DNA from 4 places in the Streptomyces sp. NPDC091387 genome. Region 2 is predicted to be linked to each of the others. Evidence: riboswitches for the same ligand, from Rfam matches in the RefSeq annotation. Region 2 holds a riboswitch; each other region holds the start of a gene.

Region 1 (7,306 bases), on a different contig from region 2:
CGGTGGTGTTGGTGACCGTGCCCACGGCCCGTACCAGGCCGAAATCGGCGACCTTGACCCGGCCGTCGTCGCCTATGAGTACGTTCTCCGGCTTCATGTCACGGTGTACGAAGCCCGCCCGGTGCGCGGCGCCGAGCGCGGCGAGCACCGGCTCCAGGATGTCCAGCGCGGCCCGCGGCTGCAGTGCGCCGCGCTCGCGCAGCACGTCGCGCAGCGTGCAGCCCGCGACGTACTCCATCGCCAGGTACACGTACTGCCCCTGGGCCCCCTGGTCGAAGACCCCGACCACATTGGGGTGCGCGAGCCCCGCCACCGACTTGGCCTCGCGGATGAAGCGCTCGACGAACGAGGCGTCGGTCGCGAGCGCCGGGTGCATCACCTTGAGGGCGAGCACTCGGTCGAGCCGGGTGTCCATGGCCCGGTAGACCGTGGCCATGCCGCCCACGGCGATGAGGGCATCGACGCGGTAGCGGCCGTCGAGCAGCTGCCCGACGAGAGGGTCCTGGAGGGTCGTATCCACGCAGCGAGTCTACGAGCCGGCGCGGACACGACTGACGGGCCGGGACGGTTCCGGGCCGGTACCGCAGCCGAGCCGTGACAGGAACACGCTGTCCACCGCTCCCGGAGCCGCGGTGTCCGGCGTCAGAACGCCGGGCGTTCCGGGTCCAGCGCCGCACGCCCCGCCACCGGCGACGACGCCTCGGCGAAGTGCCGGCGCGGTATCCGTCCCGCGCGGTGCGCCAGCCGCCCGCCCTCCACCGCGTGACGCATCGCGGCGGCCATCAGCTCGGGTTCCCGGGCCCGGGTCACCGCTGAGGCGAGCATCACAGCCGCGCACCCCAGCTCCATGGCGAGCGCCGCGTCCGAGGCCGTCCCGGCGCCCGCGTCCAGGATCACCGGGACCCGGGCCTGCTCGACGATCAGCTGGAAGTTGTGCGGATTGCGGATGCCCAGCCCCGAGCCGATGGGGGAGCCGAGCGGCATGACCGCCGCGCACCCCACGTCCTGGAGCCGGCGGGCCAGCACCGGATCGTCATTGGTGTACGGCAGCACGGTGAAACCGTCGTCCACCAGGATCTCCGCGGCGTCCAGCAGCTCGATCGGGTCGGGCAGCAGGGTCCGCTCGTCGGCCACCACCTCCAGCTTGACCCAGTCGGTGCCGAGCGCCTCGCGGGCCAGCCGGGCGGTGAGCACGGCCTCGCCCGCCGTGAAGCAGCCCGCGGTGTTCGGCAGGACGCGGATGGAGAGCCGCTCCAGTACGGAGAGCACGGAGCCCCGCACCGTCGGGTCGAGGCGGCGCATCGCGACGGTGGTCAGCTCGGTGCCGGAGGCGATCAGCGAGCGCTCCAGCACATCGAGGCTGGGCGCCCCGCCCGTTCCCATGATCAGCCGGGAGCCGAGGACGGTGTCCCCGAGGGTGAACAGGTCGTCGGACACGGTCAGCCTCCCTGGACCGCGGTCAGGACCTCGACCCGGTCGCCGTCGGCGAGCGCCGCGGCGGACCACTGGCCGCGCGGCACGACGGTCTCGTTCAGCGCGGCCGCGACACCCGAGGGCGCCTCGGTCAGGGTCGCGACGAGGGCGTCCAGGGTGGTGCCCGCGGCGACGGCGACGGTCTCGCCGTTCACGGACACGGAGAGGGGGACGGGCGCGGTCATGCGGGCTGCTCCTGTCGGACGGGGGTGGCGGCCGCGAAACGGCCGGGGGAGAAGGGGCGGGCCACCTCGGGCAGCTCGCCGCCGGCCAGCAGCCGCGCCATGGCGTCGCCGGTGACCGGAGTGAGCAGCACCCCGTTGCGGTGGTGGCCGGTGGCGAGGTGGAGGCCGGGCAGCGCGGTGCGGCCGAGCAGCGGGGCGTTGTCGGGGGAGGCGGGGCGCAGACCGGCCAGGGTCTCGGTGAGCGGCAGCTCGGTGATGCCGGGCACCAGCTCGTGGGCGTCGCGCAGCAGCTCGTACACCCCGCCCGCCGTGACGGTGGTGTCCCAGCCCATCTCCTCGCTGGTGGCGCCGATCACCAGCTCGCCGTTCTCGCGCGGCACGAGGTAGACGTGACTGCCCCGGACCACGGCCCGCACGGTACGGCTGAGGAAGGGGGCGTACGCGGTGGGTACGGTCAGCCGCAGCACCTGGCCCTTGACCGGGCGGACGGGCGGCAGGACGTGCTCGGGCACCCCCGCGAGCCGGCCGCTGAGGCTGCCAGCGGCGAGCACCACCTGATCGGCGGCCGGCTCCGAACCGTCGGCCAGCACGGCCCCGGTGGCCCGGTCCCGCGCCACCGAGAGCCGTTCGGCCCGGTGGCGGTGGAAGACGACCCCGGCCCGCTCGCACGCCGTCAGCAGCGCGGCGGCCAGCCTGCGCGGGTCGACCTGGTGGTCGCCGTCGACCCGGAGTCCGCCGCGTACGCCCGGCGCGAGCATCGGCTCCAGGCGCCGGCACTCACGGCCGGTGAGCCACTCGGACTCCAGCCCGGACCGGCGCTGCAACTCGTGCAGCTCCCGCAGATGGGCACGGTCGTCGGTGTCCAGCGCGACGGCCAGGGTGCCGCAGGCGCGGTAGCCGATGTCCTGTCCGCTCGCCGCCTCCAGCTCGGCCGCGAACGCCGGATAGCGCGCGGCGGAGGCGAGGTTGAGGCCCAGCAGCATCTCTTCGCCGTAGTGCAGTTCGGTGACGGCGGCCAGCATCCCGGCCGCGACCCGGGCGGCCCCGCCGCCGGGGTCGGGATCGACGACCGCGGTGGCCAGACCGCGCTGCGCGGACCGCCAGGCGGTCACCAGGCCGATGATGCCGCCCCCGATGACGAGGACGTCGGACCCGCTGGCGCGGTGGGTGCGCATGGGCATCCAGCCCCTCCCTTCGCCGGCATGACCCGGATCAGGTTCGTACGGTCGGAGGCCGTCCAGCCTCCCTCTCAGCCCGGTGCGTCCGGGCTCCCGCGAGTGTTCTACGTGGGCCACCCTAGACCCCGTCCCGAGGAGGGGCCCGGGAGGGCGGTGGGTGCGAGCAGGACGGCGGACCACTTTCCTGACGGACCGTCAGTTGATTAAGGTGGACGGGTGAACGAGCAGCAGCGGGCAGAGCGGCCGGAGCGGCAGTCGGAGCGGGCGGGGCGGCGGGTGGTCGTCGTCGGCGCGGGCATGGCGGGCGTGCAGACGGCGGTGGCCCTGCGGGAGCAGGGCTTCACCGGCGCCGTCACCCTGATCGGCGCCGAACCCCATCAGCCCTACGACCGCCCACCGCTGTCCAAGGCGGTGCTGCTCGGCAAGGCCGAGGAATCCGCCTTCGACATCGACTTCGAGGCACTGGGCGTCGCGTTGCGGCTGGGCTGCGAGGTCACCGGCCTGCGCGCCGGCGACCATGAGCTGGACACCTCCGCGGGGCCCGTCCCCTACGACGTCCTGGTCATCGCCACCGGCGCCGAACCCGTCGTGCTGCCCGGTTCGCAGGGTGTGCCGGGCGTCCATCTGCTGCGCACCCTGGACGACGCGGCGCGGCTGCGGCCCGTCCTGGAGGCGCGGCACACCGTCGTGGTCGTCGGCGCGGGCTGGATCGGTGCCGAGTTCGCCACCGCGGCCCGCGCCGCGGGCTGCGAGGTCACCGTCGTCGAGGCCGCGGACCGCCCCCTCGCGGGCGCCCTGCCCGCGGAGGTCGCCGCCCCGATGGCCGCCTGGTACGCGGAGAGCGGCGCCGGACTCCTCACCGGGGCGCGGGTGGCCCGCGTCGAGCCCGGCAGCGTGGTCCTGGCGGACGGCCGCACGCTCCCGGCCGACGCGGTCGTCGTCGGGATCGGCGCACGGCCCGCCACCGGCTGGCTGGCCGGCTCCGGCATCGGGCTCGGGCCCGACGGGTCGGTGACCGCCGACGCGGCGCTGCGCACCTCGCTGCCCGATGTGTACGCCGTCGGCGACTGCGCCTCGTTCCCCTCCGCGCGCTACGGGGCGCGTCTGCTGGTCCACCACTGGGACAACGCCCTGCAGGGGCCACGGACCGCGGCCGCCCAGATCATCGGCGCGGCCGGCGGGGGCGGGGCGGAGCCGCCCGCCTATGACCCCGTGCCGTATTTCTGGTCCGAGCAGTTCGGCCGGTTCGTCCAGTACGCGGGTCACCACGACGGGGCGGACACCCTGCTGTGGCGCGGCGATCCGGCCGGTCCCGCCTGGTCGGTGTGCTGGCTGCGCGACGACGTCCTGGTCGCCGTGCTCGCCGTCGGCCGCCCGCGCGACCTGATCCAGGGGCGCAGGCTCATCGAGGCCGGGACGCGGCTCGATCCGGAGCGGGCCGCTGACGCGTCCGTACCGCTGAAGTCGGCGGCCCGTCAGTAACGGTACGCACAACGGATGTTGATATCCGATATGTGGACAGGCTCTTGGGGGAGGGCGGAGATTGGTGCACTGTGCATCTTTTGAAGTGATCATTTTTCATACTCTTCGAAGGATGCGCATGTTTCGGCACAGATGGTCCCGCGCGCTGCGTGGAATCTCCATGGCCTCGGCGTCGGCCGCCCTCGTCGGAGGCGCCCTCGCCGCCCCGGCCCGGGCGGACACCGTCCCCGCGCCCGGTTCCAACCCGGCCGTCGCCTACCAGGACCCGGCCGACGCGACTCCGCCGGTCTCCCGTCCGGATACCGAGCACTGCTCGGTGACGGCCGTCGACCACGACTTCGGCAACACGCTCGGCGGGCCCCCGTACGCGACCACGCTCACCCCGCCCAAGAAGTGCGAGGGCCCGTGGAACAAGGTCGTCCTCGACTGGTCGGGCAGCGTGAAGGGGCGCCAGTACGACCGCCTCGCCGCCGTCTTCATCGGCGGCGCGGAGGTCTTCCGCACCAGCACCGCCGAGCCCGACGACGACGGCATCAGCTGGCACGTCGCCAAGGACATCACCGACTTCGCGCCGCTCCTCAAGGACCCGCAGAAGCTCCAGCTCGAACTCGGCAACGTTGTCAACGAGACGTACACCGGCGTGTACGGGATCAAGCTGAAGATCACGTACTACCGGGCCGACAAGCGCCACCCGGCCGCCGCCACGGCCGACCGCGTCGTCCCCCTCGGTGACACCGGCTCCGACAGCGCGCCCTGGATGAGTGTCGCCAAGGGCGGCTCCACCAGCACCGACGTCACCTTCCCGCGCAATCTGACCGACGCGCGCCTGGAGGTCTACGCCCGCGGCGGCGGCTGCGACGAGCAGTGGTTCGACGCGGTCCCCGATGACCTGGCGGCGACCGCCCCCGACTACCTCTGCGGCGGCGGCCCCTACCGCGAGGTGCAGGTCACGGTGGACGGGCGGCCCGCGGGCCTCGCCCAGCCGTACCCCGTCGTGTACTCCGGCGGCATCGTGCCGACGCTGTGGCGCCCGATCCCGGCCATCGACCAGTTCGGCACCGAGGCGTACGACATCGACCTCACCCCCTTCGCGGGCCGGCTGGCCGACGGCCGGCCGCACGCCATCGGCATCACCCCGTACGGCGCGGCCGACGGCTGGACCGTCGACGGTTCACTCTTCCTCGGCACCGACGCCCACAAGGCCCGCACGAGCGGCAGGGTGACCACCAACACCCTCAGCCACGCCCCGGACGTGAAGACCGTCCAGACCCCGGGCGCGAACGGCTCCACCGACGTCTCCGTGTCGACCGGCCGCTCCTGGAAGATCTCGGGATACGTCGAGACCTCCAAGGGCCGGGTCACCACCACCGTCGAGCAGAAGTTCGCGTACACCCACACGGACAACGTCTCCGCCACCGGCAGCCACCAGGTGATGCACCAGCGCGACCACGGCTCCACCACGGTGACGACCCAGGCCCGCGGCCGCACGGAAGCGCGGCGCGGCACCTGGTCCTACCCCATCGACGTGGACCTGGACATCCCGCTGTACGGCGACTACAACAACTACGACATGAGGGCGGCCGTCACCCAGCGCCGCGTGATCGTCGACACGTTCCGGAAGGGTTCCGCATCCGGATGGCACACGGACGCGGTCACCGACGACACCGTGGACTCGACCGGCAGCATCGTCCGCACCGCCGGTGCCGTCCGGTCGGCCGACGGGGCCTCCACCGAGAAGTACCGGGGCACCACGGACACCGGGGCCTGCTACTCGCGCTCCCTGACGACCGCTCACGGCTGGGTCACGGCCGACCGGCAGCGCCACTGCCGCGTCGCCGACGTGGCCCGCGAGGCACTGAAGGGCTGAGTCCGGGTATCGGCTGTCAGTCCGGGATGGCAGGCTTGTCCCGTGACCGAGATTGACGCAAAGATCGATGCTCTCGTCCCTGCCTGGCTCCACCTGCCCGATATCGCCGAATTGTTCGATATTGAGGTGACGCGTGTGCGGCAGCTGGTCAAGGAGGGCCAGCTGATCGCCGTACGACGTGGTGAGAACCGGGCACTCCAGGTGCCCGCCGCCTTCATCGACGGCGACAAGGTCGTCAAGGGCCTTGTGGGGACCCTGACGCTCCTGAGGGACGACGGCTACTCCGACGAGGAGATGCTGGAATGGCTCTTCACTCCCGACCCGAGCCTGCCGGGCACGCCCGCGCAGGCGCTGAGTGAGAATCGCGGCACGGAGGTGAAGCGCCGCGCCCAGGCGCTCGCCGTCTGACCGACAGCCGTACAGGTGGTGCGGGCCGCACGGTGCGGCCCGCACCACCTCCGCACCGCCTGCCGAACGTCATCGCTCCCCGGGGGAACCTCACCATGTCCACGCCTCGCGCGCAGCTGTCCGACGCCCGGCTCTACCTGTGCACGGACGCCCGCAGGCGCCAGGGGGACCTCCCCGAATTCCTCGACGCGGTCCTCTCCGGCGGGGTGGACATCGTCCAGCTCCGCGACAAGGGGATGGAGGCGGCCGAGGAGCTCGACCACCTCGCGGTCCTCGCCGACGCCTGCCGGCGCCACGGCAGACTCCTCGCGGTCAACGACCGGGCCGACGTCGCCCACGCCATCGGCTCCGACGTGCTGCACCTGGGCCAGGGCGACCTGCCGGTGCCCGCCGCCCGCGCGATCATCGGGCACGACGTGATCGTCGGCCGCTCCACGCACGCCGAGGCCGAGGTCGACGCCGCCGTCACCGAGCCCGGCGTGGACTACTTCTGCACCGGCCCCTGCTGGCCCACCCCGACCAAGCCCGGCCGGCACGCCCCCGGCCTCGACCTCGTCCGGTACGCAGCCTCGCTCGCCCCGGCGCGTCCGTGGTTCGCCATCGGCGGGATCGACGCCGGCAATCTCGACGAGGTGCTGGACGCCGGAGCGCGCCGCGTCGTCGTCGTACGGGCCCTCACCGAGGCCGCGGACCCCGCTGCCGCCGCCGCCGAA
Region 2 (7,306 bases):
GCCTCGAACGGCTTTGGAGTAGGGGCCGATGGTGTGGGTGAGGGCCACCAGCTCCTCCAACGTCTTCTGCGGGCACTCGGGCGCCGTGACGGTCAGCCGGACCGCGATCGCGTACGCCCCCGCCGCGACGGTGCCGAGGGTGCCGGACGCGGTGTCGGTGACCGGTCCGGCGGTGACGCGCCGACGGCGTTCGACCACGCCCAACGCGCCGCCGAAGCAGGCCGCGTACCCCGCGGCGAACAGTTCCTCCGGGTCGGTGCCGGTGTCGCCCTCGGCGCGCCCGGCCGGCCGGGTCAGGGCCACGTCCGGCGAACCGGTACGGGAGCGTGCCCGCCCGGCGCGCCCGCCGGACACGTCCACGACGGCCGTGACGCCGGTGAGTTCCTCGGTGTGGCCGCAGAGCGTGTCACGCAGGGCGACGGTGTCGGCACGCACCGCCGCCACGTCCCGCACGAGGTGCGACCTGATTCCCAGTTCGCCCATCCGGCTGGTCAGCGCGAGCCTGGAGTACGTGGTGATCCTCGAGGCGAAGGACGCGGTGGGCGACAGCACGTGCACCCTGGCCCCCTCGCGGGCGAGGCTCTCGGCGACGGAGGAGGCCGCCCAGGTGCCCTGGTCGTCGCGGACGAGGACCGTACCGCGGAGCGGTGAGTCCGGGTCCCCGAGTCCGGCGACCGTCTCCAGGATGTCGAACACGGGCGGCCTGTAGGGCAGTTCGCGCTCCCCGGAACGGGCGCCGGCCGCCACGACGACGTCGTCGAAGCCGTCCAGCTCGGCGATGTGCGGGCGGGCCGGCCCGACGAGGTCCGCCTCTCCCGCCGCGACGAGGTCGGCCGCCTCCGGAAGGCTGTCCAGACGGCAGACCGCCAGCACCGGGAGATCGGGGAACGCCGCCTTGAACAGGGCCGCGTGGTGCCGGAATCGGGCGTGCCGGAAGCTCATGTCCGCCATCTGCGTGCCCAGCGAGTAGCTGCCGTGATGGGCGGCGTGGCTCACGTGGACGTACAGCAGCGGGAATTCCCGCCGCAGCCGGCCGACGATCTCGGCCATGTCGGGGGGCGTGAGCCCGCCGGGGAGGAACTCGTCCGCGCCGATGCGGATACCCATCGGCAGGTCCGGCGACCAGGCGGCGGTGCGGGTGGCGTCCCCGGCGGCCTGGCGGCCGGTGTGGAGCAGCTGGGCGTACATCCGCGTGCCGTGGACCTGTACGGACTCGGCGATGCCCACGTGGTGCGGAATGGAGGAGTCGTCGAAGCTGCCGAGACCGATGTGGCGGCCGGCGCTGGTCGGGTGGACCCGGATGCCCTCGGTGATGATGAGCCCGACACCCCCGCGAGCCCGTTCGCCGTGGTACGCGGCATGACGCTCGGTGGGGTGGTCGGCGTGGCCGAAATTCGTCGTGTGCCCGGGAACGAACACCCGGTTGCGTAAGTGGACTTGACCAAGCGCGAAGGGGGACAGAAGGGTACTGACGTCAGATCTTGTCACTATTACTCCCTCCCGAACGAGGGGTGGCGACCGAGACCGTTCCGTTCACAGGTACGCCGTTCGATTGAACGGAACAATAAGAACCCTCAGATGGCCGAGTCAATGAGTACCTACGGGTAACTTGCGTTATTGGCTTTCGATCAATTTCGGCCGTTTCTCGCTCGCGGCCTTGGTGTCGGCTGCGGGAAGGCGGAAACCGCGGGCGCCGAGGTGTGGCCCACCCGCGATCCGCGTCCCGGGAAAGGCCGGTGTCCGGCATTCATCTGTCGTCCAGGGACGGAGCCGCCCAAGTCATGCTCAATGCATCGCAGTCAGGGCGGAACGCCCTACTGTCGTCGATATGACGGAGCCAGTGGCAGAGGCGTGCCCCCACGACGACGACCCGGGCATGGCACGCTTGATCTTTCTGTCCGACGGCATCTACGCCATCGCGATGACACTGCTCGTCATCAACGTGGCGATCCCCACGGACCTGGGAGATGCCGCATTCCACAGAGCCCTGAGCGACGCGCTTCCCGACGTCGGCGCCTTCGCCCTCAGCTTCACCCTCATCGCCGGATTCTGGCGTGACCACCGCCGCATCCTCACCACGCTGCCCGCCGAGACGGTCGTGGTCACCCGCCTGATCTTTCTCGGCCTCGGCCTGGTCGCCCTGCTCCCCTTTCCCACCGGGCTCCTGGCCGAGTACGCCTCTCAACCCGAAGCGGTCGCCCTGTACGCGGGTGCGGTGGCCGCGACCCACGCGGTGCACGCGATCCTGCTGCTGATCACGCAACGCCAGGCGCGCCCGTCGCCCGCAGCATCATCCGCCGCCACGGGCCGCCGCTCCTTCACCGCGCAGCTCGGCTCCAGAGTGCTGATCTTCTGCCTCTCCATTCCGTTGGCCTACGTCAGCACGGAAGCAGCCATGTTGTTCTGGCTCACGCTGATCCCCGCCCACTACATCCTCGGCCGCCACCGCCACGGTGTACCAGCGATCCGAAACCGCCCCTGACCGCTTCCGGGGCGCGCGTCCCGTGTCCTCAAGCGGGCGAACGGCCGCCTCACCGGAGCATTCGGACTGGCCGTCATCAGGGGCCGGGAACAGCTTGGCACCCCTACGCGGCCGAGGTGCCTCCGACTTCGCCGTCGCAGCGTGCCTGGTGGCCGCGGTCGTCTCGCTGCTCCGCGGCCGCCGTTACATCCACGGCGAGACGGCGACCAAGAAGGCATGACCCCGCGCGGCCCACGAGCTGCCGGGGACCGTCACCCGCGTCGGCGCAGCCGCAGCGGGGCGTAGACAGCCAGGGCGGTGAGGAACGCCACCCCGTAGGCGAGGTCCGCCCCGTGCAGCGCCTTCGCCACCGGGCCCACGTACAGGCCGGTGCTCATGAACGGCACCGCCGCGGCGAAGGCGACCGCGAAGGCGGCCGCGAGGACGAAGGTCATCACGGTCTGGAGCCGGTGGATCACCTCGTACCCCAGTACGCCGAGCGCGCCCTGGGCGGCCATCATGACCAGCACCCCCAGCCAGAACGGCCAGCCGCACAACTGGGCCAGCGCCTCCCCGCCGAACAGGCCGATCAGCGCGTCCCAGGCGATGGAAGACAGCCACTGGAGCGCGCCCGGCAGTACGACGCCCCGACCGAACGCCAGCCGCGCGAGCGGGAGTTGCCCGGCACCGGTCTGGCTGCCCCAGGTCCCCAGATACGCGGTGGGCGCGGCGCCCACGAGCGTGCCGAGCACGACGGCGGTGAGCGCCGTGGCGAAGTCCAGGCCCAGCGCGATGCCGACGGTACCGGTGAAGACGCCGGTCATGGTCAGGTTCGGGGCGAACCAGACGGTGAACAGCCGGCCGGGCCCGCCGTAGCGTCGGTCCTCGGGAACCGGGGCTATCCCGTGCGCCTCGACGCGCAGATCGCCGGGGGCGCTGGGCATCCGCCCGTCGAACGCGGGCCGCGAATCCTGGGTATACGGCAATGACATGAAGACATCCCTCCGCCAGTGCTAACTGGTTCAGGTTCGACGGGTGTGTTCTCAGCCCTCTGCGGGGCACCCCGTGTCCGGTGCGGCGGTCAGGATAGCTGGGTGTGCGGATCGCGACGCGTTGCGGGGGTCGATGCCGAGGGCATGACCTAGAGGGCGCAGCGGAAGCCGCCGTGGCCCGTCGTGCTGTCGGGGGTGTTGGAGGTGCGGGCGGCGATCCGGTAGCGGTTGCAGTAGGAGCGGTGGCAGAGATACGAGCCGCCGCGCAGTACCCGGTTCTCGCCGTGCGGCGGTCCGGCGGGATCGGTACGGGTCTCGGGGCGGTCGGCGCGGTGCCAGTCGGCGCTGAAGCGGTCGGCGCACCATTCCCAGACGTTGCCCGAGGCGTTGTACAGGCCGAAGCCGTTGGGGGCGTACGCCTTGACGGGTGCGGTGCCCGCGTGGCCGTCCTCGCGCGTGTTGCGTACCGGGAAGTCGCCCTGCCAGATGTTGCAGCGGTGCCGGCCGTTCGGGGTGAGGTCGTCGCCCCAGGGGAACCGCGCCCGGACGAGTCCGCCGCGGGCCGCCTTCTCCCACTCGGCCTCGGTGGGCAGCCGCTTGCCGGCCCATCGGGCGTAGGCCGTCGCGTCGTTCCACGACATGTGGACCACCGGGTGGTCCCGGCGGTCGCCGATCGAGGTGCCCGGTCCCTCGGGAGCCCGCCAGTGCGCTCCGGTCACCGCGCGCCACCAGGGGGCGCCGGGTACCGTTCCGGGCAGTACGGCACGGCGGGCGGCCGGGGGTACGAAGGAGCCGAACACGTAGGACCAGCCCAGGAGTTCGGCCTCGGTGCGGTAGCCGGTGGCCTTGGTGAAGACGGCGAACCGGGCGTTGCTGACGCAGGCCGCGTCGATGTGGAACGGCCCGGTCGTGACCTCACGTACCGGCCCCTCGCCGTCGTCCGGGAACGCGTCCTCGTCCTCGCCGCCCATCAGGAACGGTCCGCCCGGTACGGCGACCATGCCGCGCAGGAGCTCTGCCGTGCCGCGTACGGGCACGGCGAACTCCGCCGGGGGAGCGGCGGTCGCCGTCGGCGCACTCTCGCGGGCGGGCCCGCAGCAGGCGTTCACCGTGCGGCCTCCCTGTCGGGCGCGCCGGGTGCCGGCCGGTCGAGCAGTTCCGCCAGGTCCTGGCCGGTGGTGCGCAGCAGCAGGGCGACGCCGCCGAGCGCGGCCGCCTCACCGCCGAGGGTGGAGCCGCGCACCTCGATGGTGCGGGGAGCCGAGGGCAGGGAGAGCGCGGCGAGTTGCTCCCGGATGGGGGTGAGGACGAGGCCGTCCAGGGCCGCCGGTTCGCCGTAGACGACGATGCACTCGGGGTCGACCTGTGCGGCGAGTGCGGCGAGGACCCGGCCCGCGAGGACGGCCGCGGTCCGGAGCACGTCGGCGGCGTCCGGCTGGCCGTCGGCGGCGAGGGTGATCAGCTCCGCGGCGTCGCGGGCCGTGACCCCGCGGTCGGCGCAGGCGGCGAGCAGTGCGGGGACGGAGATGAGCCCCTCCAGACAGCCTCGGCCACCGCAGTGGCAGGGCCTTCCCTCGGGATCGCAGCTGGTGTGGCCGATCTCGCCGGCCGCGCCATGGGCGCCGTGCACCAGCGCGCCGTTGACGACGAGCCCGCCACCGACCCCTTGTGACCAGCGCAGATAGACGGCGTTGTCGAATCCGCGGGCGGCGCCCCAGGTCACCTCGGCGAGGGCGGCGAGCCGGGAGTTGTTGTCCGTGAGCACGGGGGCGTCGAAGTGCCTGCCCAGCTCGGCGGCGACGTGGCCGGCGAACGGTGTCATCGTGCGCGGGTCGCCGGAGGCCGGGTTCTGCACGAAACCGGGGAGGCCGAGGCCGATGCCCTCGACGGGCGCGAGGCTGATGTTCTCGCGCCGCACCAGGTCCTCCACGGCGCGGATCGCCTGCGCCGCCCGTTCGGCGGCGCCGCTCTCCGCCGGTACGGGGGCGCTGGAACGGCCGACGATCTCATGGGCGCAGTTGGCCACGACCACATGGAGCCGGTGGCGCTGGAGGTCGATCCCGATCAGCTCGGCCCCGCGGGAGTTGAGGGAGATCTCCAGGGCCGGTCTGCCGCGGCCGCGCGGCTGCTCCGGATCGGGGGCCGGCTGTTCGATGACGGCCTTGCGTTCCAGCAGATCGGACACGATCGCGAACAGGGTGGTACGGGAGAGCCCGACCCGCGCCTTCAGCTCGCCCCGGCTCAGCGCGCCCGACCTGCGCAGTTCACCGAGTACGGCGGCTTCATTGGCCCTGCGCAGGCGCTGCAGGGCATCGGTGCGTTCCGTCATGGACGCATGGTCGATCGGGCCGGGGCTTTCTGTCAACGCGCCGGACGAATTCACACACTGTTTATTCCCAAGGGTTGACGTAAAAAAGTCGACGTCCCTACAGTTCCGGTCATTCGGCTGCTCCGGCACATGCCGAAGCACCGCCGGACCGGGCATCGACCGGGTCCCCGGCAGCACAGTGAGCGACCTTTCGAAAGGGCGGCCCGAGTGGCTCCGCGCAACGTCCTGTTCCTGATGACCGACCAGCACCGGGTCGACACCCTGGGCTGTTACGGCAACCCGCTCGTCGACACCCCCGCCCTCGACGCCCTGGCGGCCGAGGGAACCCGCTTCGACCGCTTCTACACCCCGACCGCGATCTGCACCCCGGCCCGCGCCTCGCTGGCCACCGGTCTCCACCCGTTCCGCCACGGGATGCTGAACAACCCCGAGCGCAACGGCGGGAGCAAGGACGAGCTGTCCGACGACAGCCCCACGCTCTGGGGCCAGTTGATGGACCAGGGCTATGCGGTGGGCCATGTCGGCAAGTGGCACATCGGCCGCGAGCGCGGCCCCGAGTTCTACGGCCTGGACGGCGAGCACCTGCCCGGCGCCCTCAACCCCGTGCACCACCCCTCGTACGAGAAGTGGCTGGAGGACAACGGCTTCCCGCCCTTCTCGGTACGCGAACCCGTCTTCGGGACCGCCGCCAACGGCACGGGCCGCGGGCACCTCATCGCGGGCCGGCTCCAGCAGCCCGCCGAGGCCACCATCGAGGCCTTCCTCACCGACCGCACACTCGGCCTGCTGGACCGCTACGCCGGTGAGTGGAAGGCGAACGGCACGCCGTTCATGCTGTCCTGCCACTGGTACGGCCCGCACCTGCCGTACCTGATCCCCGACCACTACTACGACCTCTACGACCCCGCCGACGTCCCGCTGCCCGCCTCGATGGCCGAGACCTTCGCGGGGAAGCCCGAGGTGCAGCGCCAGTACAGCGCGTACTGGTCGTCCGACGGATTCGACGCCGCCGCCTGGCGCAAACTGATCGCCGTCTACTGGGGCTACGTCACGATGATCGACCACCAGGCCGGGCGGCTGATCGAGGCGCTCAAGGGGCACGGCCTGTGGGACGACACGACGGTCGTCTTCACCGCCGACCACGGCGAGTTCACCGGCGCGCACCGGCTCAACGACAAGGGCCCGGCGATGTACGAGGACATCTACAACATCCCCGGCATCGTCCGCGTCCCCGGCGCCCCCGCTCAGGTCAGCGACGACTTCGCCAGTCTCATCGACCTCAACCCGACCATCCTCGAACTGGCCGGCGCACCCGTGCCCGCCCCGTGCGACGGCACCAGCCTGCTGCCGCTGCTGCAGGGGGCCGGGGCCGGGGACACCCGCGACGAGATCGTCGCCGAATTCCACGGCCACCACTTCCCGTACTCGCAGCGCATGCTCCGCGACCGGCGCCACAAGCTGGTCCACAACCCGGAGAGCGTGCACGAGCTGTACGACCTGGAGACCGACCCGCACGAACTGCAC
Region 3 (7,306 bases), on a different contig from region 2:
GCCGCCGGAGAGCGCGGCGACGGCCCGCCGCTCGGCGCCGGGCAGCCCCACCAGATCGAGGAGTTCGGCGACCTTGCGGTCCCGCTCGCTCCGGCTCACGCCGTGCATCCGCAGCCCGAAGGCGACGTTGGCACCGACATCGCGGTGCGGGAAGAGCTGGTGGTCCTGGAACATCAGGCCGAGCCCGCGCCGGTGCACCGGCACCCCGGCCTGGTCCGCTCCGTCGAGCAGTACCCGCCCGCCGTCCGGATGCCGGAGTCCGGCGACCACCCGCAGCAGGGTCGACTTCCCGCTGCCGCTCGGCCCCAGCACGCAGACGATCTCGTGCTCGGCGACCTCCAGGTCCACCGCGTCCAGCGCCGCCCGGTCACCGAAGCGCACGGTGGCCGATTCGAGTGTCAGCATCCCTAGAACTCCCCGGATCGATCGGTGCGGATACGTTCGAGCAGCAGCAGCGACACCGCGCACACGAGCATCAGAATGGTGCTGAGGGCCATCGCCTGGCCGTAGTTGAGATCCCCGGACCGCCCCAGCAGCCGTGCCACGGCGACCGGGAGCGTCGGGTTGTCGGGCCGTGCGATGAACACCGTGGCGCCGAACTCGCCGAGCGACACGGCGAACGCGAAGCCCGCCGCGACCAGCAGCGCCCGGCGCACCAGCGGCAGATCCACCTCGCGCCAGGCCCGCAGCGGCGACGCGCCGAGCACCGCGGCCGCCTCGCGCAGCCGCCCGTCCACCGCGCGCAGGACCGGCAGCATGGTCCGTACGACGAACGGCACCCCGACCAGGGCCTGGGCGAGGGGCACCAGGATCCAGGAGGTCCGCAGATCGAGCGGCGGCTTGTCCAGGGTGATCAGGAACCCGAAGCCGACGGTGACGGCGGAGACCCCGAGGGGCAGCATCAGAAGGGCGTCGAAGCCTCTGACCAGCCGGCCGCCCCGCCTGGTCAGAGCCGCTGCGGCCAGGCCCCCGACGACCAGCGCGATGACGGTCGCGACCAGCGCGTACCGCAGCGAGTTCCCGATCGCTTCGAGCGGCGCGACCAGGAACGTACCGCTGTTCGCGTCCGCCGATGCCAGCGCCCGGTAGTAGTCGAGGCCGTGGCCGCCGGACACGTCGAGCGAGCGCTCCACCAGTACGGCGAGCGGCAGCAGGATCAGTACCAGCACGGTCAGCAGGACGCCTCCGAGCAGCGCCCACTGGCCCGCGCCGCGCGGCCTGCGGGCGGTCTGCGCCGGGTCGACGAGCTTCAGCGCGGTCTCCCTGCGCCGTACGGTCCAGGCGTGCAGGGCGAGGATGGCGCCGACCGCGGCGAACTGCACGAGTGTCAGCACGGCGGCGGCGGGCAGCGCGAGCAGCTGTGCGGTCTGGCGGTAGATCTCCACCTCCAGTGTGGAGAATCCGGGGCCGCCGAGGATCTGGACGACGCCGAAGGAGGTGAAGGTGAAGAGGAAGACCATCAGTGCCGCGGCGGCCACGGCGGGCGCGAGCGCCGGAAGGGTGACCCGTCGCCAGGCGGTGAACCGTCCGGCGCCGAGGACGCGGGCGGCCTCCTCCTGCCGCGGGTCGAGCTGCGACCACAGTCCGCCGACGGTGCGCACGACGACCGCGTAGTTGAAGAAGACATGGGCCAGCAGGATCGCCCACACCGTGGTGTCGAGCCGTACCCCCCACAGCCCGTCGAGGAAGCCGCCGCGCCCCAGCAACGCGAGGAACGCGGTGCCCACGACGACGGTCGGCAGGACGAACGGCACCGTGACGATCGCCCGCAGCAGTTGCTTGCCCGGGAAGTCGAACCGGGCGAACACATAGGCGCCCGGCAGTGCGATCAGCAGGGTCAGCGCGGTCGAGGCGAGCGCCTGCCAGAGGGTGAACCAGAGGACGTCCAGGATGTCCGGCCGGCTCAGCACCTCACCGAACCGGCCGAACTGCCAGACGCCGTCGGCCTTGAGCCCCCGCCCGACGATCGCCGCGACGGGGTAGGCGAAGAACACCGCGAAGAAGGCGACGGGCACGGCCATCAGGCCGAGCCGCACCGCGCTCCCGCGCCGTGACCGGGTCCGTGCGGCCTTCCCGCGCGCGCCCGGTCCGCGTACGGGAGTCCTCGCTACTTCACTACGAGCGAGGACCATGACTGGACCCACTGCTCACGGTTCTTGGCGATGGTGTCCGGGGCGACGGTCGCCGGCTTGTCCGCGGTGGCCCCGAACTCCGTGAAGAGCTCCGGCACCTTCGCGCCCTTGTTGACCGGGCTGACGAACATGTTGAGCGGCATGTCCTCCTGGAACTTCTTTCCGATCAGGAAGTCCAGCAGGGCCTTGCCGCCCGCCTCGTTCTTCGCGCCGTCGAGCAGACCGGCGAACTCGATCTGCCGGAAGCACGTCCCGGTGGCGACCCCGGTCGGGGCCGACTCGGGCTGCGGGTCCGCGTACAGCACCTCGACGGGCGGGCTGGAGGCGTAACTGACGACGAGGGGCCGGTCGGCCTTGGCCTTCCTGCCGCCCGCGGAGCCGGAGAACTCCTCGTTGTACGCCTGCTCCCAGCCGTCGACGACCTTGACGCCGTTGTTCTTCAGCTTCTTCCAGTAGTCCTGGTAGCCGTCCTCGCCGTAGGTGGCGACGGTGCCGAGGAGGAAGCCGAGACCGGGCGAGGACGTCGCGGCGTTCTCGGTGACGAGGAGGTTCTTGTACGCGGGCTTCGCCAGGTCGTCGAAGGACTTCGGCGGCGCGAGCTTCTTGTCGGCGAAGTACTTCTTGTCGTAGTTGACGCAGATGTCGCCGGTGTCGACCGGGGTGACCCGGTGCTTCGCGGCATCCAGCTGGACGTCGGACGCGACCTGATCGAGGCCCTCGGCCGCGTACGGCGTGAAGAGGCCGTTGTCGAGGGCGCGCGACAGCAGGGTGTTGTCGACGCCGAAGAACACGTCACCGCGCGGCGATCCCTTGGTCAGGATCTCCTGGTTGAGCGCGGCGCCCGCGTCCCCGCTCTTCAGCACCTTGACCGTGTAACCGGTCTCCCGGGTGAACTCCTTCAGCACGCCCTTGGACGCGTTGAAGGAGTCGTGGCTGACGAGGGTGACGGTCTTGGAGCCGGCGCCCTTGGTGCCGGCGGAGCCGGACGACGAGTCGTCGGAGCTGCCGCAGCCCGCGAGCGCGGTGGCCCCGATCGCGGCGGCGACGGCCGACACCGCGATCTTCTTGGTGGTGCTCATGTGATTCCTCCTGGGGGTGACCAGGAAGAGACGCGGCCCTGCCCGCGCCGGATCGGAACCGGAAGCGGGCAGGGCGCAACAGCTTGAGTAAGGTCCGAACTTCCTACCCGGAATGACCCGGGCGAGGTTCAGAGGGTCTGCGGCCAACCTGTCCTTGGTGCCGCACTCTCAGCGCTGTGGCGCTCCCCTGTCGGAATATGAAGTTGAATTCACGCCCAGGCTACACGGCCGGTTTCGGCCTCAGCGCTCGGATGCCGCCAGCTGCCCGCAGGCGCCGTCGATCTCCTGGCCCCGGGTGTCCCGGACGGTCACCGGCACCCCGTGGGCGGCGATGGCCTCGACGAACGCCTTCTCGTCCTCGGGCCGCGAGGCGGTCCACTTCGAGCCGGGCGTCGGGTTCAGCGGGATCAGGTTGACGTGCACCCGCTTGCCCTTGAGGAGCCGGCCCAGCCGGTCCCCCCGCCAGGCCTGGTCGTTGATGTCACGGATCAGCGCGTACTCGATGGAGATACGGCGACCGGACTTCTCCGCGTACTCCCAGGCCGCGTCCAGCACCTCGCGCACCTTCCACCGGGTGTTCACCGGTACGAGGGTGTCGCGCAGCTCGTCGTCCGGGGCGTGCAGCGAGACGGCGAGACGGCACTTGAAGCCCTCGTCGGCGAAGCGCAGCATCGCCGGCACCAGGCCGACGGTCGAGACGGTGATCCCGCGCTGCGACAGCCCCAGCCCGTCGGGCTCGGGGTCGGTCAGCCGGCGGATGGACCCGACCACCCGCTTGTAGTTGGCGAGCGGCTCGCCCATGCCCATGAAGACGATGTTGGAGAGCCGCGCCGGGCCCCCCGGTACCTCACCGTCGCGCAGGGCCCGCATGCCGTCCACGATCTGGTGGACGATCTCCGCGGTGGAGAGGTTGCGGTCGAGACCGGCCTGCCCGGTGGCGCAGAACGGGCAGTTCATCCCGCATCCCGCCTGGGAGGAGATGCACATCGTGACGCGCTCGGGGTAGCGCATCAGGACGGACTCGACCAGTGTCCCGTCGTGCAGCTTCCACAGCGTCTTGCGGGTGGTGTCGTCGTCGCAGCTGATGTGCCGGACCACGGACATCAGGTCCGGGAACAGCGCCTCGGCGAGCTTGTCGCGCGACGCGGCCGGAATGTTGTTCCACTCCGACGGGTCGTGCGCGTACCGCGCGAAGTAGTGCTGCGAGAGCTGCTGGGCGCGGAAGGGCTTCTCGCCGGTCGCGGCGACGGCTTCCTTGCGCTCGGCGGGCGTGAGGTCGGCGAGGTGCCGCGGCGGCTTCTTGGCTCCGCGGGGCGCGACGAAAGTGAGTTCTCCGGGCTTAGGCATGGTTCATCCAGTGTCGCAGACACGCCGGGGTGCGATCGGTCATCGTGCTGCCCGGCCCGCTGAGGGTACGGATCACTCCGCGACGAGGGCCCGGATCGCCTGGTCCGACCAGTGGCCGACGGCTTCGCGCGAGGAGGCGATGCAGGCCGCCACCGTGTCCACGTCCCGAGCACCCGCATCGAGCAGGCCCGCGTACGCCCTGGAGGGAGGCACCGGGGTCACTTCGCTCCACAGCTCCGGGCTCGATCGAACGCGCGCCGGCCATGATGTTCCTTCCCTGCTTGCCTCCGTTCCTCCAGCGTCCCAGACACACGGCAGTGGCCCCGCCCCACGCCATTGGGGGCGACGCAGCACCCCTGAGCCGGGCCGGACGGGGTACCCGGAGTGACAGGACAGCCCGCCGACCCAGCAGGAGGTATCAGCCGTGCACACCGTGAAGCACTGGTTCAGCCACAGCCTGGCCGCACAAGCCCTGGTGCTCTTCGTACTGGGGCTGGGCCTCGCAGCCGTGTGGCGCCGGGACGGTCATCCGGCGTTATGGGCGGTCCAGAGTCTTGTCTACACCGCGGTGGTCATCGGGTTCGTGGCGTACCAACGCCGCAGGACCAGCCGTGCGACCGGCGCGCGGCCCGACACGCTCGTCGACCTCGGCCGCAGGATCCGGCACCGCGAGGTGCCGGAGGATCCCGAGGAGCGGGCGGTCATGAGCCGGCTGGTCGAGGACCAGCTCGGGAAGTTGGAGCGGGGCAGCCGGTGGCTGCCCTACTGGCTGGGCTTCATGGGCCTGACCGCGGTGGGCATGCTGGTCCTCGGGGTCACCACCGGCTCACCGGCCCTCCCCGTGGTCTTCAGCGTGGGCGTGATCGTGTTCAGCTGCTGGCTCGTGTGGATACGCAAGCGGGCGATCGAGCGGTATCAGCACATGCGCTCGGCCCTGCGGGAACGCGGCTGACATCACCGGACACGAGTGGGGCCCACCGTCCATGGACGGTGGGCCCCACTCGTGGTGACGCGTACGGACGCTCAGCCGGAGCCGACGAACAGGACCATCAGCAGCCAGACCACCGGGGCGGTCGGCAGCAGGGAGTCCAGCCGGTCCATGATGCCGCCGTGGCCGGGAAGCAGCGTGCCCATGTCCTTGATCCCGAGGTCCCGCTTGATCATGGACTCGCCCAGGTCACCGAGGGTGGCGCTGGCGGCGACCGCGAGGCCGAGCAGCAGGCCCTGCCACCAGGCGCCGTCGTCGATCAGGAACTCCATGCACAGCGCACCGGCCACCATCGCGAAGGCCACCGCTCCGAAGAGGCCCTCGCGGGTCTTCCCGGGGCTGATCCGCGGCGCGAGCTTGTGCTTGCCGAACCGCCAGCCGACGGCGTACGCGCCGGTGTCGCTGACCACGGTCAGCAGCAGGAAGGTCAGCACTCGCTGCGGCCCGTCCCCCGCGGTCAGGAGCATGGCGACGAAGGTGGCCAGGAACGGTACGTAGAACGCGGCGAAGACGCCGGCCGTGACGTCCTTGAGGTAGCCCTCCGGCGGCTGGGTCATCCGCCAGACGAGTACCGCGAGGGCGGTCAGGGCCATGGCGGCCCAGGCGCCCTCGGCGCCCCGTGCGTAACCGGCCACGACCATCGCCGCGCCACCGACCGCGAGGGGAACGAGCGGCGCCTTGATGCCCTTGCGCTCATCCAGCCGGGAGGTGAGCTCCCAGAGGCCCACGACGACGGCGACCACGATCACACCGACGAAGACGGCCTTGACGATGAAGAGCGAGGCGACGACGACGGCACCCAGCCCGACGCCGACCCCTATGGCGGCTCCGAGATCACGGCCCGCACGTTTCTTCTGCGGGGGTGGCGGCGCGGTGGACATGGGCTCCTGCGGCTTCTCGTCGCGGAACAGGGGGCCGCCGCTCAGGCGTGCGGCCCCCTGGTCCCGGTCATCACGGTCGTCAGCGTCTCTACCTGCGTCGGGAACGTCCGGCACGATGGGCATGGGCCGAGTCTGCTGGGCGTTATGCACATCGTATGCAGGACCCGCCGGAGCGGCCCGCATCTCGGGAGCGGCACCGTGGCCGACGCCCTGCGGGGCGCCCCAGGAAGAGTCGTTCATCAGACTTCGAGCAGCTCGGCTTCCTTGTGCTTCAGCAGCTCGTCCACCTGCGCGACGTACTTCGCGGTGGTGTCGTCGAGCTCCTTCTCGGCGCGACGTACCTCGTCCTCGCCGGACTCCTTGTCCTTGACCAGCTTGTCGAGGATCTCCTTGGCCTTGCGGCGGACCGCGCGGATCGAGATCTTGGAGTCCTCGGCCTTGGTCTTCGCGACCTTGATGTAGTCGCGACGGCGCTCTTCGGTGAGGTCGGGGAAGTTCACCCGGATGATATTGCCGTCGTTGCTCGGGTTGACCCCGAGGTCGGAGTCGCGGATGGCCTGCTCGATGTTGCGCAGCGCCGTCTTGTCGAACGGCGTCACGACGGCCATGCGGGGCTCGGGCACCGAGAACGAGGCCAGCTGGTTGATCGGGGTCAGCGCGCCGTAGTAGTCGGCGACGATCTTGTTGAACATCGCCGGGTGCGCACGGCCGGTGCGGATCGCGGCGAAGTCCTCTTTCGCGACCACGACGGCCTTCTCCATCTTCTCCTCGGCCTCGAGGAGGGTTTCTTCGATCACCACGTGCTCCTGCGTGTCTTGAGTGGGCCCGGCGTGCTCGGGCCCGGCGGGTCCTGCGTCGCGTCCTCACCTGCACGGTGTC
Region 4 (7,306 bases), on a different contig from region 2:
CGTTGACCACGGCATCGAGTACCGCTGTGCCGACGTTGATCGGATCGGTGCAGCGGGCGCTGAAGCTGCTGGAGGCCGTGGGCGCCCATCGCGACGGGGCTCCGGCCAAACAGCTCGCGCGGGAGGCGGGGCTCCCGCTGCCCACCGCCTACCACCTGCTGCGCACCCTCACCCATGAGGGATATCTGCGCCGGGAGAACGGCGTCTTCCTCTTCGGTGCCGCCGCCGAGCGGCTGGTGAACGACGGCGCCCTGCAGAACCGTCGCAGCCGGATGACCCAGTCGCTGGGCCGCTGGCGGGACATCATCGGAGCCCCGGTGTACTGCGCCGTCTACCGCGACGGCGAGATCGAACTCGTCGCGGTCGCCGACACCCCGGCAGCGCCCGCGGTGGAGGAATGGGCTGCCTTCCAGGAGACCGGGCACGCCCACGCGATCGGCCAGTGCCTGCTGAGCCAGCTCGACGAGAAGGCCCGCGAGGACCACCTGGACCGGTATCCGGTGCGCCCGCTGACCCGCTACTCCGTGCGCGACCGCCCGGCGCTGGTTGAACGGCTGAGGTCGCTGGAGCGAGCGGAACCTGTCGTCGAGCGACAGGAGTACGCCCTCGGGACGGTCTGCGCGGCCATCCCGATCACGGCCGGTTTCACGGCGGCGGCGATGGCCATTTCGATACCTCTCGACCAGGAAGAACGGTTGCTCCCCGCAGTCGAACGACTACGTGGCGAAGTGGCCAGCCTCTTGCGTTCGTTCGTGTTCTCTATCAGTATCTGAAAAATCACTCCTTGTGATCTGCTATCGCGTGCACCACGATGGCGTCAATAGGGCCACGGGGGATCATTCCTGGCCAGATTCATCTACTGCGGGGTTGAACGATGCGCGAGTCGGTTCAAGCTGAGGTCATGATGAGCTTCCTCGTCTCCGAGGAGCTCTCTTTCCGGATCCCGGTGGAGCTCCGGTACGAAGTGTGCGATCCGTACGCGATCCGGATGACCTTCCATCTGCCCGGCGACGCCCCCGTCACCTGGGCATTCGGCCGTGAGCTGCTGCTCGACGGCCTCAACAGCCCCAGTGGCGACGGCGACGTACATATCGGGCCGACCGAGCCCGAAGGGCTGTGCGATGTCCACATCCGGCTCCAGGTGGGGGCGGACCGCGCCCTGTTCAGGGCAGGTACGGCACCACTTGTGGCCTTTCTCGACAGGACGGACAAGCTCGTCCCCCTCGGGCAGGAGTGCACGCTGGGTGATTTCGAGGGCAATCTCGAAGAGGCGTTGGGGCGAATTCTGGCCGAGGAACAGAACGCCGGCTGACGGGGATCGTGCTTCCAGACCCGGGTGTCGGTCGAACATCACACCTGCCGAACGGGTGAATCACTTTCCGTGACCGACTGTTAGGACCTCGCCCGTCGGCGGCGTCCTCCGCCACTCCGTACGGGTGCCGAAGCCCCGGCTTCCGCGCCGACCCCCGTACGGTCCGTGGAGACGACCAGTGCCGCGAGCGCGGTGGTCACCGGCACCGAGGCGACCAGCCCGATCGAGCCGACCAGTGTGCGCACGATCTCCTCCGCCACCAGCTCGCTGTTGGCCACCGTGCCCATGCTGCTCTGGGCGATCGAGAACAGCAGCAGCAGTGGAAGCGCGGCGCCCGCATAGGCGAGCACCAGGGTGTTGACCACGGACGCGATGTGGTCCCGTCCGATCCTGATCCCTGCCCGGTAGAGCTGCTTCGCGTTCATCGTGGGGTCCGCCTGGTGGAGTTCCCAGACCGCCGACGTCTGGGTGACCGTCACGTCGTCGAGCACTCCCAGCGAACCGATGATGACGCCGGCCAGAAGCAGACCGCTCATGTCGATGTGCGGATACAGGCCGTGGATGAGGCCGGTGCTGTCGTCGGTGTTCCCGCTCAGGCTCGCCCAGCCGATGAAGAGCGAGCCGAGGAGCCCGATCAGCAGCAGTGAGATCAGGGTGCCGATGACGGCGACCGAGGTGCGGGCGGTCAGCCCGTGGCAGATGTAGAGGGCGATCAGCATGATGGCACTGGCCCCGACGACCGCCACGAGCAGCGGATTCGAGCCCTGCAGGACGGCCGGGAGGATGAACAGGGTCAGCACGGCGAACGACAGGGCGAGCGCCACCAGTGCCATGACCCCGCGCAGTCGGCCCACGACGACCACCGCCACGGCGAAGATTCCCGCCAGCAGCGCCATCGGGAACTTCCGGTTCACATCCGTCACGGAGTACTGGAGGTCATGGGGCGCGTCGGGGGCGTACGCGACCACGACCCCCTGCCCCTCCCGCAGCTGTCGGGGTGCGTCGGGCTGGACCACCTCGATGAAGGTGCGCCCCTTGTCCTCGCCGCTCGTGACCTCGACCGTGGCCTTCTCGCAGAGTCCGGCCCCGTCGCCACCGGTGGCCGGGTCTCCCGTCGACGGCGTGGTCTCGCCGCTGGTGGGCAGTTGGGCCGCGTTCACGTCCTTGCAGTCGACCCTGTCGATGTTCACCACCCTGGCCTGCTGGGTCTGCCGGTCGAACCCGACACCGGTGCGCTCGTGCGCCGGCGCACCACCGGGCCAGAGCACCAGCAGACCGACAGCGACCGCGGCCGCGAACGGGATCAGCACGGCGGCGATCACCTTGCGCAGGTGCTTGGACACGGGGGCGGCGGGGCCGTGGCTGTGCGAGTGGGTGTGCTGATGGCCCGGCTGTTCGGGAACGGTACGAGGGGCTGTCACCGGCCGATCATCGCAAGAACAGGGCCCTCTGTTCAGCACACCCGCGAGGGCGTTAGCGTGGTGGCACCTTTGCACACGCGGGAGCTCGGAGCACCGGGCTGAGAGGGCGCTGATCTCCGTACGTCCGTACGGGACACGCTGCGCCGACCGCCGAACCTGTTACCGGGTAATGCCGGCGTAGGGAGTAGGTCTCATGACCACAGCGGACGCACGCACGCCTGCCTCCAATCAGAGCGACGAGGCCGGGAAGTCCATCGGCTGGCACAAGGGATACGTCCAGGGCGCGCGCCCGGACCTCCGGGTGCCGGTCCGTCAGGTGCACCTCACCAACGGCAAGGACGTGGCGCTGTACGACACGTCGGGGCCGTACACCGATCCCGCCATCGACACCGATGTCCGCCGCGGACTCGCACCTCTGCGGGAGAACTGGATCATCGCCCGGGGCGACACCGAGGAGTACGCCGGCCGGGCCGCGCGGCCCGAGGACGACGGGTTCAAGCACACCTCACCGCGGACGGGGTCTCCCCTGCCCGAGCGAAGCCGGGAGCTCGGGGAAGGACTGCGCAATCTGGACGCCGTCTTCCCCGGCCGTCCGCGCCGGCCGCGGCGCAGCCGGGACGGGCGCCCGGTGACCCAGCTCGGGTACGCCCGGCGGGGCGAGATCACCCCGGAGATGGAGTACGTGGCGATCCGGGAGAACGTCGAGCCCGAGGTGGTGCGCGAGGAGATCGCCGCGGGCCGGGCCGTGCTGCCGGCCAACGTCAACCACCCGGAGATCGAGCCGATGATCATCGGCAAGCGGTTCCTGGTGAAGGTGAACGCCAACATCGGCAACTCCGCGGTGACGTCCTCCATCGAGGAGGAGGTGGACAAGATGACCTGGGCGACCAAGTGGGGCGCCGACACGGTCATGGACCTTTCCACCGGCCGCAACATCCACACCACCCGTGAGTGGGTTCTGCGTAACTCCCCGGTGCCGATCGGCACCGTGCCCCTCTACCAGGCCCTCGAAAAGGTGGACGGCAGGGCGGAGGAGCTGACCTGGGAGATGTACAAGGACACCGTCATCGAGCAGGCCGAGCAGGGCGTCGACTACATGACGGTCCACGCCGGCGTGCGCCTGCCGTACGTTCCGCTGACGGCCCGCCGCAAGACCGGCATCGTCTCCCGGGGCGGCTCGATCATGGCCGCGTGGTGCCTCGCGCACCACAAGGAGTCGTTCCTGTACGAGCACTTCGAGGAGCTCTGCGAGATCCTCGCCTCGTACGACGTGACGTACTCGCTGGGCGACGGGCTGCGCCCCGGATCGATCGCGGACGCCAACGACGGGGCGCAGTTCGCCGAACTGCGCACGCTCGGCGAACTGAACACGGTGGCCAAGCGGTTCGGCGTCCAGACGATGATCGAGGGCCCGGGGCACGTCCCGATGCACAAGATCAAGGAGAACATCGACCTCCAGCAGGAGCTCTGCGAGGAGGCGCCGTTCTACACGCTCGGCCCGCTGACCACCGATGTCGCGCCGGCGTACGACCACATCACCTCGGGCATCGGGGCCGCGATGATCGCCTGGTGGGGAACGGCGATGCTCTGTTACGTGACGCCCAAGGAGCACCTCGGCCTGCCCAACCGGGACGATGTGAAGACCGGGGTCATCACCTACCGGATCGCGGCCCATGCGGCGGACCTCGCCAAGGGGCACCCGGGGGCGCAGGAGTGGGACGACGCGCTGTCGGACGCCCGGTTCGAGTTCCGGTGGGAGGACCAGTTCAACCTGGCGCTCGATCCGGACACGGCACGGGAGTTCCACGACGAGACGCTGCCGGCCGAGCCGGCGAAGACGGCGCACTTCTGCTCGATGTGCGGTCCGAAGTTCTGCTCGATGAAGATCTCGCACGACATCCGGCGTGAGCACGGCGGTTCGCAGTCGGAGATCGAGGCGGGTATGGCGGAGAAGTCCAAGGAGTTCGCGGCCGCGGGCAACCGGGTCTACCTGCCGGTCGCGGACTGAGGCACGGCGCGTCGTACCGGCGGGCGCGCGCCGGCCGGTACGACGCGCCGGCGTCCCCCGGACCCGTCAGTCCATCTCGTGTTCGGGGCCACCGAAGTCGGGACTGGAGAAGTCCGGGCTGGTGAAGGTCGGCCGGGGCGCGGCCGCCGGGCCGTCGTCCGGGCTGGAGAAGTCCGGCCTGCTGTAGCCGATCTTCGGTATGCGGTTGGCCGAGGGGTACGGGGTACGGGCGGCGGGGGCGGCGCCGGGGTCGGCGAGCGCGTCGCGCAGGAACGGCAGGATGCCCCGTTCCAGCAGTGCGTGCCGCCAGGCCTCCCGGGCGCGGGCCACGTCCTCCGGCAGTTCCTCGCCGGGGTCGTCGGCGGCCAGGGAGGTGGAGCCGTTCCGCAGGGCGGTGATGAGGAGGCCGATGGCGGCGATCAGGATGGCGGCCGCGGTGAGCGCCGCGAAGAACCAGCCCGCGCCGACCATGGTCCCCGCGAAGGACGGTGGCGGGCTCAGCATCTTCAGGACGTAGCCGACCAGCAGGAAGATCACCGCGGCCGTGCCGGCGAGCACCGGGGCCAGCACCGTGACGACGGCTCCTATGCCGGCGCCCAACTGGCTGGGATCGCCGGCTCCGGTTCCCCGGGCGGCGTCCTGGTCGGTGCCGGCGGCCGTGGCGCGCAGCTCCTCGCGGGCCTTCACGTAGTGCTCGTACTCGGTGGCCGCTGTGGCGGTGATGAGGGCGGTGGCGGCCATCGCCATGGTGCGCAGCTGGACCGGGTTGAGCTGTTCGCCGACTGCGGCCAGATCTGGTCGTTCATGGGCGTGACGCAGCGCGTCGTCGAGGATCCGCTCGTACTCGGGGCGGTCCTCGGTCAGCAGGTGCGGAGCGCTGTTCATGTGCATCCCCCGATGCTCCGTAGGGCCTGTATGCCCGATTCGACCGGGCAGTTGGGCGGAAACGGAGGAGAGCCTGCTACTGGTACGCCGATGGTAGAGCGCCCACGGCACAGGGTGACAGGGGGTTTCCGGAAATAGGCCCAGCGGTTGGCATGGTCAGGTCGTTCATGCGTCTTCCCCGAAGGCCGTCAGTCATGCAGGGGGAGTTGGACGACCAGTAGCTTTCCGGCCATGGTCACTCCGCCGTCCATGGCGATGGCGAGCCCGTCCGCGTACACGTGGGGGCCGTCGATCAGCGGGGTCGCGCTGTCCTCGCCGTCCTCGGAGCCGACCTCGCCGAGCAGGTACGGAATGGGGCTGTGGCCATGGACGACACGTCGGCCGCCGTAGGCCGCCATCAGCTGCTGGACGGCCTGCGGGCCCGACTCGTCGCGGAAGGCGAAGCGCTTGGTGAGCTTGCGGAAGAGGTCCCAGCACTCATCGGCGTCGTTCCGCGTCAGAATGGCGTGCACCGTGTCGTTGACGTCCTCGATGGTGGTTCCGTAGTCGAGGTAGGCCGTCGTGTCCGAGTGCATCAGCAGATGCCCGTCCTCCTCGACGACCGCGTCGAGCCGGGACATCCACTGGAGGTGGACGTCCTGGAGCCGCTCCATGTCGGTCTTCTGGCCGCCGTTGAGCAGCCAGGCGGCCTGGAAGGTGGCGGTGCCCGCGCCGGAGTTCACCGGGGTGTCGCCGAACCGCTTGGCGCCGAGGAGCAGCAGCTCGTGGTTGCCCATGAGGGCCTTGCAGTAGCCGCCCGCGGCCGCGGCCTCCGCGGACAGCCGCATCACGAGGTCGATGACGCCGATGCCGTCGGGGCCCCGGTCGGTGAAGTCGCCGAGGAACCAGATCCGCGCGTTGCCCGCGGACCAGTTGCCTTCGGCGTCGATCAGGCACTGTTCGGCGAGGGCGGCGTGGAGCTCGTCCAGATATCCGTGGACGTCACCGACCACGTACAGGGGGCCGAGCTCCGGATCCTGGGCGGGCCGCGGTTCGGGTACGGCCCGCACCTGGACGGTGTTGTCGCGGGTGATCACCGGAAGGTCGCGCTCGGTGGGGGTGTACCCCACCGGCGGCTCACCTTCCGGGAAGGCGTTCCCCGGGTGCGGAGCCGCAGGCGGCGCCGGGGACTGCGCATAGGGCGGTACGCGGAAGTCGCGCAACGTCGCCGTCCGCACCGCGGGTTCCTGACCGGCCCCCTGTGTCATCGACCCCTCCACCACCGTCGCGCCGCCGTACACCTGACGGGCCCTGCTGGTCGGGGCGGTCCGCGGTGTCGTCCGCCCATCATAGGAATGCGAATCGTGCTCTGTGACGCACCAGGGGTGGTCAATCCGAACGCACGCCGGGTTATCCGGTCGATTAGTCCCAATTGGTCTGATCAATCCCCTGCTGGAGAGCGCGGCGCGCTGACCGTGGTGCGGGGCGGACGGCGTTGCGAGGAGGTCCGGACGATGAGCTCCGTCGGTATCACCTGCTCCACCGGGCCGTCCTGGTCCACGCCTTCGATGGCGTCGATGAGCAGTTGGACGACCGCGGTGCCGATCCTGCGCGGTTTGAGCGAGAGCGTGGTGATGGGCGGCTCGGTCGTCGCGTAGACGGTGGATTCGCTGCAGCAGACCAGCAGCAGGTCCTCAGGGA

The links. Region 2 has a riboswitch for thiamine pyrophosphate ahead of ACIQM0_RS18690 (cytosine permease). Riboswitches for the same ligand answer to the same signal wherever they lie in the genome.
Region 1: it holds a riboswitch for thiamine pyrophosphate, as region 2 does, so the genes downstream of both, thiO (glycine oxidase ThiO) here and ACIQM0_RS18690 (cytosine permease) in region 2, are expected to answer to the same signal.
Region 3: it holds a riboswitch for thiamine pyrophosphate, as region 2 does, so the genes downstream of both, ACIQM0_RS35575 (thiamine ABC transporter substrate binding subunit) here and ACIQM0_RS18690 (cytosine permease) in region 2, are expected to answer to the same signal.
Region 4: it holds a riboswitch for thiamine pyrophosphate, as region 2 does, so the genes downstream of both, thiC (phosphomethylpyrimidine synthase ThiC) here and ACIQM0_RS18690 (cytosine permease) in region 2, are expected to answer to the same signal.

The regions. Positions count from the first base shown of each region.
Region 1 is NZ_JBIVTZ010000003.1:150,872-158,177, forward strand. It holds gene pknB (Stk1 family PASTA domain-containing Ser/Thr kinase) at 1-520, opposite strand, end outside; gene ACIQM0_RS07545 (thiazole synthase) at 643-1,437, opposite strand; gene thiS (sulfur carrier protein ThiS) at 1,440-1,658, opposite strand; gene thiO (glycine oxidase ThiO) at 1,655-2,833, opposite strand; TPP riboswitch at 2,831-2,943, opposite strand; gene ACIQM0_RS07560 (NAD(P)/FAD-dependent oxidoreductase) at 3,134-4,318, shown strand; gene ACIQM0_RS07565 (peptide-N4-asparagine amidase) at 4,437-6,185, shown strand; gene ACIQM0_RS07570 (Rv2175c family DNA-binding protein) at 6,228-6,593, shown strand; gene thiE (thiamine phosphate synthase) at 6,689-7,306, shown strand, end outside.
Region 2 is NZ_JBIVTZ010000008.1:271,318-278,623, forward strand. It holds gene ACIQM0_RS18675 (Ohr family peroxiredoxin) at 1-1,488, opposite strand, end outside; gene ACIQM0_RS18680 (TMEM175 family protein) at 1,829-2,482, shown strand; gene ACIQM0_RS18685 (hypothetical protein) at 2,577-2,702, shown strand; partial or broken gene ACIQM0_RS18690 (cytosine permease) at 2,767-3,453, opposite strand; TPP riboswitch at 3,444-3,537, opposite strand; gene ACIQM0_RS18695 (formylglycine-generating enzyme family protein) at 3,603-4,562, opposite strand; gene ACIQM0_RS18700 (ROK family transcriptional regulator) at 4,559-5,782, opposite strand; gene ACIQM0_RS18705 (sulfatase-like hydrolase/transferase) at 5,990-7,306, shown strand, end outside.
Region 3 is NZ_JBIVTZ010000026.1:17,973-25,278, reverse strand. It holds gene ACIQM0_RS35585 (ABC transporter ATP-binding protein) at 1-405, opposite strand, end outside; gene ACIQM0_RS35580 (ABC transporter permease) at 408-2,021, opposite strand; gene ACIQM0_RS35575 (thiamine ABC transporter substrate binding subunit) at 2,108-3,211, opposite strand; TPP riboswitch at 3,294-3,410, opposite strand; gene rlmN (23S rRNA (adenine(2503)-C(2))-methyltransferase RlmN) at 3,452-4,558, opposite strand; gene ACIQM0_RS35565 (hypothetical protein) at 4,631-4,771, opposite strand; gene ACIQM0_RS35560 (hypothetical protein) at 4,983-5,510, shown strand; gene ACIQM0_RS35555 (phosphatidate cytidylyltransferase) at 5,582-6,667, opposite strand; gene frr (ribosome recycling factor) at 6,667-7,224, opposite strand.
Region 4 is NZ_JBIVTZ010000016.1:60,509-67,814, reverse strand. It holds gene ACIQM0_RS29735 (IclR family transcriptional regulator) at 3-773, shown strand; gene ACIQM0_RS29730 (SsgA family sporulation/cell division regulator) at 875-1,312, shown strand; gene ACIQM0_RS29725 (YibE/F family protein) at 1,393-2,733, opposite strand; TPP riboswitch at 2,801-2,934, shown strand; gene thiC (phosphomethylpyrimidine synthase ThiC) at 2,927-4,741, shown strand; gene ACIQM0_RS29715 (hypothetical protein) at 4,808-5,632, opposite strand; gene ACIQM0_RS29710 (metallophosphoesterase) at 5,815-6,873, opposite strand; gene ACIQM0_RS29705 (LacI family DNA-binding transcriptional regulator) at 7,047-7,306, opposite strand, start outside.